Regions from separate parts of the Arthrobacter sp. Dra40 genome, predicted to be linked through region 1. Evidence: riboswitches for the same ligand, from Rfam matches in the RefSeq annotation. Region 1 holds a riboswitch; the other holds the start of a gene.
What was found. Region 1 has a riboswitch for S-adenosylmethionine ahead of AC5RWT_RS27630 (LLM class flavin-dependent oxidoreductase). Riboswitches for the same ligand answer to the same signal wherever they lie in the genome.
Positions count from the first base shown of each region.

Region 2: another riboswitch for S-adenosylmethionine. It lies ahead of AC5RWT_RS02820 (bifunctional o-acetylhomoserine/o-acetylserine sulfhydrylase); the one in region 1 lies ahead of AC5RWT_RS27630 (LLM class flavin-dependent oxidoreductase).

Region 1 covers NZ_JBNHHB010000140.1:1,129-5,783, reverse strand. The annotation lists gene AC5RWT_RS27630 (LLM class flavin-dependent oxidoreductase) at 1-1,217, opposite strand, end outside; SAM riboswitch class I at 1,306-1,396, opposite strand; gene AC5RWT_RS27625 (hypothetical protein) at 1,461-2,231, opposite strand; gene AC5RWT_RS27620 (acyl-CoA dehydrogenase family protein) at 2,246-3,502, opposite strand; gene AC5RWT_RS27615 (acyl-CoA dehydrogenase family protein) at 3,600-4,655, opposite strand, start outside.
Region 2 covers NZ_JBNHHB010000003.1:83,587-89,206, forward strand. The annotation lists gene AC5RWT_RS02810 (extracellular solute-binding protein) at 1-1,108, opposite strand, end outside; gene metX (homoserine O-acetyltransferase MetX) at 1,329-2,399, opposite strand; gene AC5RWT_RS02820 (bifunctional o-acetylhomoserine/o-acetylserine sulfhydrylase) at 2,480-3,805, opposite strand; SAM riboswitch class IV at 3,873-3,987, opposite strand; gene AC5RWT_RS02825 (VOC family protein) at 4,191-4,832, shown strand; gene AC5RWT_RS02830 (CPBP family intramembrane glutamic endopeptidase) at 4,988-5,620, opposite strand, start outside.

The DNA.
Region 1 (4,655 bases):
AACCCGTCCACGTCGGTCTCGTCGACCCACTCCACCAGCTTGGCGGCCACCTCCGCGCCGGACCCGACGGTGATCGGGCCGAAGCCGCCGACGCCGACCCATTCGGCCAGCTGACGAATGGTCCACGGTTTGCCGCTGTCGCCGGAAGCCTTCTGGAAGGTCTCCACCGAGGACTGGATGGCATTGGACTTCACGTTTTCGCCGATCACGTCGTCCGGGCCGTAGGTGGAGAGGTCAACGCCCATCCAGCCTGAGATCAGGGCCAGCGCGCCGTTGATGTCCGCGTAGGACTTGTAGTCCTCGAATTTGGCCTGCGCGGTGGCGGTGTCCGGTCCGGTCACCACGGTCTGCATCGCGTAGATGCGTACGTCGTAGCGGTCGCGGCCCGCCGCTTCCACGGCGTCGCGGATTTTCTTGACCGACGCGGCCAGCATCTCCTTGGTCGGGCAGGTCACGAACACCGCCTCGGCGTTCTCGGCGGCGAACTCGGTGCCGCGCTTGGAGGCCCCGGCCTGGAAGATGACCGGGGTGCGCTGCGGGCTCGGCTCGGTGATCGCGATGCCGGGAACCTTGAAGTACTTGCCCTCGTGCCGGATCTCGTGGACCTTGGCCGGGTCGGTGAAGACGCCGGTCTCCACGTCCTTGACCACGGCGTCGTCCTCCCACGAGCCCTCAAGCAGCTTGTAGATGACCTCAAGGTATTCGTCCGCGTGGTTGTAGCGCTCGTCGTGCTCCAGCTGGTCTTCCTGGCCCATGTTGCGCGCCGCCGAGGGCAGGTAACCGGTGACCACGTTCCAGCCGACCCGCCCGTTGGTCAGGTGGTCAAGGGTGGCCAGGCGGCGGGCGAACGGGTACGGGTGCTCGTAGGCGGTGCCGGCGGTGACGCCGAAGCCGAGGTTTTCGGTCACCGCGGCCATCGCCGAGACCAGCATGAACGGATCGTTCACCGGGACCTGCGTGCCGGCGCGCAGCGTCGTCTCGTTGGAGGACCCGAAGACGTCGTAGGTGCCGAGCACGTCGGCAATGAACAGGCCGTCGAACATGCCCTTTTCCAGCACCTTGGCCAGGTGGGTCCAGTAGCCGATGGTGTTGTAGGTGGCGGACTTGTCCTGCGGGTGGCGCCACAGTCCGGGCGACTGGTGGCCCACGCAGTTCATGTCGAAGGCGTTGAAACGGATCTGGCGCCGGGTGTTGGGCTGCGGGTTGTTCACTGTCATGTCAGGCTCCTTTTCTGATGAGAAGAGCCCGCGCCGGCACTCCGTTGGGCATCAGGATGCCTACGGAAGACCAACGAGAGATCGAGCTTCTCCATCGGTCCTGGCGGTAGCACCTTCCTCAAAGGAGGGGGTTGCTGCGGCGTCAACAAGCCAGGTCTCTCGGCCGCTCTGGATGGGTACCCCTCCATTGGACACCCGCAGGCGGCCGGGAGGGAAATGTCCCGCGTCACGCGGGGTAAGAAATTACGACTTCGGAGCGCCCTCCCGCCTCTTCGCCCCCGCTAGTGTTCCGGCCGCGAAGCACAGCAGGATCAGGACGACGACGGCGACTGCCAGCGGGACGCTGTTGCCGACCAGGGTCGGGAGGCTCTGCAGGATCAGCCCCAGGATTCCCAGCAGCCCGATGAGTCCGAGTGCCGGGGCGGCGGTGCGTTTCCAGTCCCGGAGGGGCGCACCGTTCCGGCGGAAGAAGACCAGCACGGCGACGCTGGTCAGCGTCATCAGCACCACCAGGCCCAGGGAGGCGAAGCCCGCGAACCAGGTGTAGAACTGCACGATCGGATCCCAGCCGGCCACCACGGCGGCCAGCACACCGTAGGCGCGGACCACCTCGTCGACAGCTGGTGCCAGCAGGCCGTAGACACCGGCTTCCAGCGCGAGGTAGGAGAGCAGCGCCACGAACGCCGCACCCAGTCCGGTCCGGCGGCCCAGTCCTTTGTCCACGTAGCTGTAGAAGGCACCGGCGCTGGGCACATGCGGCGTCATGGTGGTGAATCCGACGGCGAACAACAACAGGATGCCCATCGCCAGCAGGAAAATGAACGGGAGGCCGGCGCCGTTGCCGCTGGCGATGGCCAGTGGCACGGTCCCGCCAATAACACCCAGCGGCGACGCGGCGGCCAGCACGATGAGCACGATGCTGGCGACGCCGAGCCGGCCGGAAAGCCGAGGTACCGCTTTGGCTGCGGAGACGGGCGCGGGGGCCGCAAGGGTTTGCGGGGTGGAAACAGACATGGTGTGCCTTCTTCTTAGACGGCCGCGGACACAGCGGCGGAGCTGTGGGGCTGGCGGGCGGCATCGGCGTCGGCCTCGCCGATGGTCCAGATGAACGGCGGTTCGGTCGCGTTGACTTCCCAGTCGCCGAGGATCCGCGCCTTGTAAATGAACGGGTTGTGCGTCGCCACGGTGCGCGCGTTGCGCCAGTGCCGGTCCAACGCCTTGTCCTTGCTGGTCGAGGACGCACCCAGCGCGTTGAAGAGGGCGCCCGCGGCGTCCGGTACCAAGGTGCTGAGCACTATCTGCGCCTGGCCCGACGCCAGTTCGACGGCGGCGTTGGCCGCCTTCTCGACGGCGGCGGGGTGCAGCCGCGCCGCGAAGACCCGGTCCAGCCTGCCGGCCACGCTCAGGGTCGTCGCCTTCGCTGCGAAGGCCTTGGCGCTGATCTCGCCGACCACTTGCAGGATCTGGGCGTCGTGCCGGACCAGCGGAGTGTTGCCGTGGCCGAACACCCGCTTGCGCTCCCGAACGTTGCCGGCGGCATCCTTGGTAACAGCCTGGGCGATGCCGGTCAGGGTAACCAGCAGGATGTGTTGGTACAGCGCCGTCTGGTAGGGGAAACGATCGGTGAAGGCGGAGACGTTGGCCGGGTCCACGGCGGCGTCGGTAAACACCGTGGTGCCGCTTCCGGTCAGCTGCTGGCCGAAACCGTCCCAGTCATCGAACGTTTCCACGCCCGGCGTCTTGGTGGAGAGGATCACCGAGACGTCGGTGCCGTCCGAGCGTTTGGCGGTGACATCAATCCAGTCGGCGAAGATGGTGCCGGTCGTGTAGAACTTGCGGCCGTTCAGCAGCAGCTTGCCGCCGGCTTCGGACAACACGGTGGCAGTTCCCCCGGCGCCGGGTTCGGTCCAGGCGTTGCCGGCCAGTTCCCCGGAGGCGAAGCGCTGCAGCCAGCTGCTGCGGTCCCCGGTACGTCCGTGGTGGTACAGGTTTTCCTCCACCAGCGCGATGTGCGAGCGCAGCGCCTGCGGGATGTTGCTGTCCGCGGCGGCCAGTTCGATCAACAGCTCGGTGAATTCCTCCCAGTCCAGTCCGTCGCCGCCGAGTTCGGCGGGGATCCGGGCGGCGCCGAAGCCGGCTTCCTTCAGCCAGCGGATCTGCTCAAACGGCAGCTCGCGGGCCAGTTCGCGGGCCAGCGCACCGGCAGCGATGCGTTCGAAGATCGGGCGGTATGTGGCTGCTGCGGTTTCGAAGGAGGTTGTTGCGGGGGCAAGGGTTTCGGTCAAGGTGATGCTCCTGGGGACTCGGCTGGGGCTCGGCCGCGGAGGGCCGGGGACGGGACGGGACGGGACGGGGTGGAAGGCGCGCCGATTGGCTGCGCGCTCAGGTGTAAAGCGAGATCGGCTGGACATCGCCGCGCAGGAAGTTGGCGCCGACCTCAACCTTCTTGTAGTCGACCGGGTCGTGCAGGGTGTGCGTGCGGACATTGCGCCAGAAGATGTCCAGGCCGACGTCGGTTTTCGCTGAGGACGAGCCGGTGGTCTCGAAGATGCGGTTCGCCACCTCCACCCCGATCTCGGTGGAAACCACCTTGAGCCGGGCGATCTCGATCGCGATGTCCGCCCGTGCTTCGGCTGTCAGTTGGCCGCCGGCGGCGATGGCGGCGTCGAACCGTTCATTTGTCCGGTCCGCCAGCGCTTCCACCGCCGCGACGCGGGAGGCCAGTTCGCCGTAGACACGCTGAATCAGCGGGTCCTGGGCATAGGTTTCGGCGTTGCTGAGGAACCAGGAATTTTTGCGGGCCACGGTAATCCGGCGCCCCTGCTCCAGCGCCCCCTGGGCAATGCCCAGGTAGAGGTTGCCGAAGGCCAGCTGGATGTACGGGGTGACCAGCGTGGAGAAAGGCTCCTCCCCCACGTCGCCGATGATGTCCGCGGCGGTGACCTGCACGCCGTCGTACTTCACGGAACCGCTGGCCGAGAGGCGCTGGCCCAGCGCGTCCCAGTCACCGAGGAACGAGATGCCGGCGCGGCCATGCTCCAGGGCAAGCGCCAGGAACTTCCCCTCATCCGGGCCGGCCGCAATCACTGCGTTGACCAGGATCGCGTCGCCCACCGACGCACCGGTGGAGAAGTGCTTGACGCCGTCCAACCGGTAGCCGCCGCCCTCGGGGATCAGCTCCAGGTTCGGGTCCACCGGGTTGACCGAATCGCCCCAGGACCAGCGGCCCTGGGCGGACCGACGGAGCAGGCGTTCCTGGACCGGCGCGTCGCCATAGAACACGACCGCGCCGAGGTTGGCGTAGTGGTAGGCCAGGATCTGGGCGATCGAGGCGTCCGTGCGGGCCAGGATGCGCACGGCGTGCAGCGCGCTTTCCCAATGCCCGCCCTCGCCGCCCCACTCGGCCGGGATGATGAGGTTGAACAAGCTGGAACTGCG
Region 2 (5,620 bases), on a different contig from region 1:
GCGAATTGGCCACGGTGTACTGCAGCGAGTTCTCCTGGCTCATCACCTCGGTGAGGAATTCGAACGCGAGATCAGGATCCGCTGTATTGGCCCCTACCGCCAGTGTCCAGCCGCCGGACATGCTGACCGCACCTGGCTCCTGCCCGTTCTGCGTGGGGAACGGTGCCACGCCCATCACGTCGGTATATTCGGGCCAGTCCACCAGCCCTCCCTCTTGCCAGAACGACGGCGAGTAGGAACCTTCCACCGTTCCGCCCAATTTGTTCTCGGGAAACAGCTGACCGAAGACCTTCTGCCACACGTTCGGGTCCAGGGCCTCGGCCGGTGTGACTGCCAGCTCCTCCTGATAGAGCGTCTGCAGGAAGGCCAACGAGTCGATGAAGCCTTGCGAGCCGACGACCCACTTGCCTTCAGCGTCGTCATAGAGGGTGTCGCCGGTGCCATACAGCAGCTGGTAGAAACTCTGCATGACGGTGCCTTCGCCGGTGCCCGTGCCGGCGTAGAGGTTGAACGGGACCACATCCGGTTGCGAGGATTTGATGGCCCGGGCCGCCTCCAGGATGGCGCTCCAGTCCTTCGGTGCCCAGGGGACGTCGACGCCGGCCTCCTGCAGAACTTTCTTGTTGTACCAAATGGCCCGTGTATCCGTGCCCAGCGGGACTGCGTAGATACTGCCGTCGTCGGCACGGCCGGCTTCTTTGGCTCCCTCGTTGAATTTCGCCCAGTCATCCCACTCGGCCAGATACTGATCCAGATTCAGGAGGTAGCCTGCGTCCACGTCCGAACGGATCTTGAAGGTGTCCTCGTAGAACACGTCCGGGGCGGTGTCCGGCGATCGCTGGGATAAGGCGAGCTTGGTCGCGTAGTCTTCGTCGCTGCCGGTGATGGGCTCCAAATTGACTGTCACGCCGTCGTGCGCAGCCTCAAAGTCGGCCTTCGCCTTCTTCATCACCTCATTCATCGTGGCATTCGCCTCGGTGGTCTGGTACACGATCCGCAGTGCGGAACCTTGGGAGGTTTCCCCCTCCCCACCCCCGCCGCCACAGCCGGCCAGCGCCAGCGCTCCGACGGCCAGCAACGACACTTTAATGCGGTAATCACGCAACATGGTTCCCCCTCGTTTGGAGGCTTCCGGGCCAAACGCCGTCGGCGTGGTCAGGGGCCTACCGGCATGCTACCGAGGGGCTCCATCGAATAGATTTATTCGTCCTAACCGTGATCAAACTGCAATGCGAGCCGCCGGGGCTAAACCGCCACCGCCCTCACCGTCCGAAAGGCACGCAGCAGTAGTTGGGGTCAGCCGGGAGCTGCGTCAGCCGGGAGCTGGGTCAGGCCTGCGGGAAGAACGCCTGGGTGAGCGCGTCATGCAGCTGGTGGACGTCGGTCAGGAAACCGTCGTGGCCCAGCGGCGTTTCTATGGTGTGCACCTTGACCGATCCGGGCAATGCCTCGGCCAACTGCCGGGACTGTTCCGGGAAGTAGAGACGGTCGGAATCCACCGCCGCAATGAAGAATTCCGTCTCCTCAAGGCCGCCCAGGGAATGCTCCAGCGAGCCGCGGCCGCGGGAAACGTCGTGGCTGACCAGGGCCTCGGTGAGCAGGATGTAGCTGTTGGCGTCGAAGCGGGAAACCAGCTTCTCCGCCTGGTAGTCCAGGTAGCTTTCCACTGCATACCGGCCTCGGGCCGACGGCGTGATCCCGCCGAACGGCTGTTCCTCCGCCTGCGCCGAGCGGCCGAACCGGTACTCCAGTTCCGGCTCCGAACGGTAGTTGATGTGGGCGATCCGCCGGGCGATGCCCAATCCGGCTTCGGGGGCAGGACCGCCGTAGTAGTCACCGCCGGCAAAGCTGGGATCCAGCCGGATGGCCGCGACCTGCGCTTGGGCAAACGCGATCTGTTCGGCGGTGCTGGCTGCCCCGCACGCCAGCACAGCGCACCGTGCCGTGCGCTCCGGGAAGGTTGCTGCCCACTCGAGCGCGCGAGCCCCGCCCATCGAGCCGCCGAGGACAGCATGCCAGCGGCGGATGCCGAGCGCATCGGCGAGCCGTGCCTCGGCCCGGACGGAATCGCGGATGGTGACGAACGGAAACCGCGATCCCCACGGCGAGCCGTCCGGTGCCGGCGACGCCGGGCCGGTGGAGCCGTAGCAGCCGCCAACCATGTTGGCGGCCACCACGAAATAGCGCTCCGTGTCGATGGTGGCACCGGGACCGACCAGGTCGTCCCACCAGCCGTCCTCGTCGGAGGCGCCGCGGGCCACATGCGTACTGCCGGTCAGGGCGTGCTCGATCAGGACGGCGTTCGACGCATCCGCGTTCAGGGTGCCCCAGGTTTCATAGCCCAGGACAACCTCGGGCAGATAGCCGCCGGCTTCCAACTCCAGCGCACCAACAGGCATCCTGCGCAGGACGCCATCCGTCGCCCGATCCACCAGTTCCTGCCGTTGCAGTATCGTCACGCTGCGTTCTACCTGCTTGCCTAGTCGTCCGAGCCCTTGGCGGCACGGAAACCGGCCTCCAAATCGGCGATGATGTCATTGACGTTTTCGATGCCCACCGAGAGCCGGACCAGTCCGTCGGTCACGCCGGCGGACACCCGCTCCTCGGCCGAAAGCTGGGCGTGGGTGGTCGACGCCGGGTGGATCACCAGCGAGCGTACGTCGCCGAGGTTGGCGACATGGGAATGCAGTTCAAGGCCGTCCACAAAACGCTTGCCGGCTTCGATCCCGCCCTTGATCTCAAACGACACGATGGCGCCGGTGCCCTTGGGACCGTACTTGCGGCCGCGGTCGTACCACGGGCTCGACGGCAGGCCGAGGTACGCAACGGAAGCAACGTCGTCGTGCGCTTCGAGGAACTCCGCCACCTTCTGCGCGTTGGCCACGTGGCGCTCGACGCGCAGGCTCAGCGTCTCCAGCCCTTGGGCGATCAGGAAGGCGTTGAACGGGGAGATGGCGGACCCCAGGTCGCGCAGCAACTGCACGCGGGCCTTGAGGATGTAGGCCAGATTGGCGCCGAGTGCACTTCCGACGCCCAGGTCGCGGGCGAAGACCAGCCCGTTGTAGGTCTCGTCCGGGGTGTTGAAGCCCGGGAACTTCTCCGGATCGGCAGCGAAGTCGAAGGTGCCGGCGTCCACGATCACGCCGCCGATAGCCGTTCCGTGGCCGCCGAGGTACTTGGTGGCCGAATGGAGCACGATGTCTGCGCCCCACTCGATCGGCCGGATCAAGTACGGGGTGGCCAGCGTGTTGTCGACGATCAGCGGCACGCCGTTCTCATGGGCGATGCTGCTGACGGCTTCCAGGTCCAGGACGTCCTGGCGCGGGTTGGAGACCACCTCGCCGAAGAACGCCTTGGTGTTCGGCTGCACCGCGTCGCGCCACTGCTGCAGGTTGTCCGGATCCTCGACGAAGGTCACTTCGATGCCGAACTTGGGCAGCGTGGTGCGCAGCAGGTTGTACGTGCCGCCGTACAGGCTGGGGCTGGCCACGATGTGGTCGCCGGCCTCGGCCAGGTTCAGGATGGAGAACGTGGACGCGGCCTGGCCAGAGGCCAGCAGCAGCGCGCCGACGCCGCCTTCAAGACTTGCCAACCGGGCTTCGACCGCCTCGCTGGTCGGATTGCCGATCCGGGTGTAAATGGGCGCCAGTTCGGACAGGGCGAAGCGGTCCGCGGCGCTCTGCGCGCTGGGGAACACGAACGAGGTGGTTTGGTAGATCGGCAGTGCACGGGCGCCGGTGGCGGCATCCGGCTCCTGGCCGACGTGGATCTGACGGGTTTCAAAGGACCAGTCTGCATTGGACATGGTGCAACTCCTTCAAGGGAAGGGGTCATCCGGGATCCGGCCGTGCCGGCATGTCTATCCCGGGTGTGACCCGCGCTTGCGCACCGCCTGGTGGCGGCTGCCTGGTCTTCACCCGGGGCACCCCACCGCGGTTGGAGGGTTGCCGGCCAGCAAACCGGGGTTTCACGCTGGCACTCATGACCTGCGTACAGTCTCGGCGGAGAGCCCGCCCGGCCGCAACAATATGACACCTTATGACCGGCCGGGGCCGCACCCCCCGCCTTCCTTGTCGGCGCCCTGGGCAGCGTCAAGTTGTCAAGGGCTACTGCGAGAAACCATGGCGAAAGCACAGTGACTTAGGTCACCCTAAGTCGAGAGAGTCTTCACAAAGTGCCAAGATATGCCTATGCGCTTCGACCACGTTTCTTATGCTGCTGAGCCCGACGGTCTGGCTGCCACTTCAGAGCGGATTTCCAAAGCTCTGGGCATCGACGCAGTCAAGGGCGGGGTGCACCCCCGCTTCGGCACCCGCAATATGATCTTCCCCCTGACCGACCACCACTACCTGGAAGTGGTGGAGGTCCTGGACCACCCCGCGTCCGACAAGGCCCCCTTCGGCCAGGCCGTGCGTGCCCGGTCCGAAGCTGGCGGCGGCTGGATGGGCTGGTGCGTGGAAGTGGACGATCTGACCCCGTTCGAAGAGCGGCTGGGCCGTCATGCGGTTCCCGGAAACCGCAAGTTCCCGGATGGGCAGGAATTGAGCTGGCAGCAGATCGGCATCAAGGGCCTGATCGCAGACCCGCAGGTTCCCTACATGCTGCGCTGGGATGACGGCACCGAGGCGCTTCACCCGTCCAACGCCCGCCCGGCAACCGTCAAGCTGATCGGCCTGACCATTGCCGGTTCCTCGGAACGCGTGGCTGACTGGCTGGGCACGCCGGTGGATGATCTTCTCGACGACGTCAAGGTTGCTTGGACCGCCCCGAACGGTACACCGGGAATCATGTCGGTCCGCTTCGAAACCGCAAACGGCATCATCGAACTCTAAGGTCCCGGTCTCGTGTGGCACGGCACCAAGGCTCGCTTTTAAGCAGGCTCCCGTCCGGCTTCTTGCTCCCACCCGCGGTGGCGCAAGTGGCCGGAAGGGAGCCTTTTGCGTGTCCAGGGAGAGCTTCCTTCTGGCAGCCCGTTCGAAGTGCTGGCCTAGGTACCGATGCCAATAGCCGGGCCCACCAGCGAGTAGCCGACGAAGCCGGCAATATCCAACAGTGCGTGCGCGACCACCAGCGGCATCACCCGCTTGACCTTCGTATAGACGTAGCCGAACACCAAGCCCATCAGAAAGTTTCCGATGCCCGGCCCGATCCCTTGGTACAGGTGATAGGTCCCGCGCAGGGCGGCGCTGACAAAAATCGTGGTCCAGATCCCCCAACCGAACTTGGCAAACCGATTGAAGAGGTAGCCCACCATGACCACCTCTTCGAGGATGGCGTGGCGCAGCGCTGACAGCACCAGCACCGGCACCGTCCACCAGTATTCGTCCAAGGCCGCGGGGACTATCGCGGTGGTGATCCCCAGCGCCCTGCCGGCGGCATACACGCCCAGCGTGCCAGCACCGATCACCAGCGCCAGCAGGAAGCCCAGGCCGAAGTCCACCCGCGGCCGGGAGAAGGTGAAGCCGATCGAGCGGAAGGCCGATTGGCCCGCGGAGGTCAGCAGAAACAGCACCAGGGCCACCGGCACCAGCGCAAAGATGATGCTGAGCATCTGGTACACAAAATCGAAGACTTCCCGCTCGTTCAGCACCGGGTTAAGTGTGGTCGTTTGGGAGGCCAG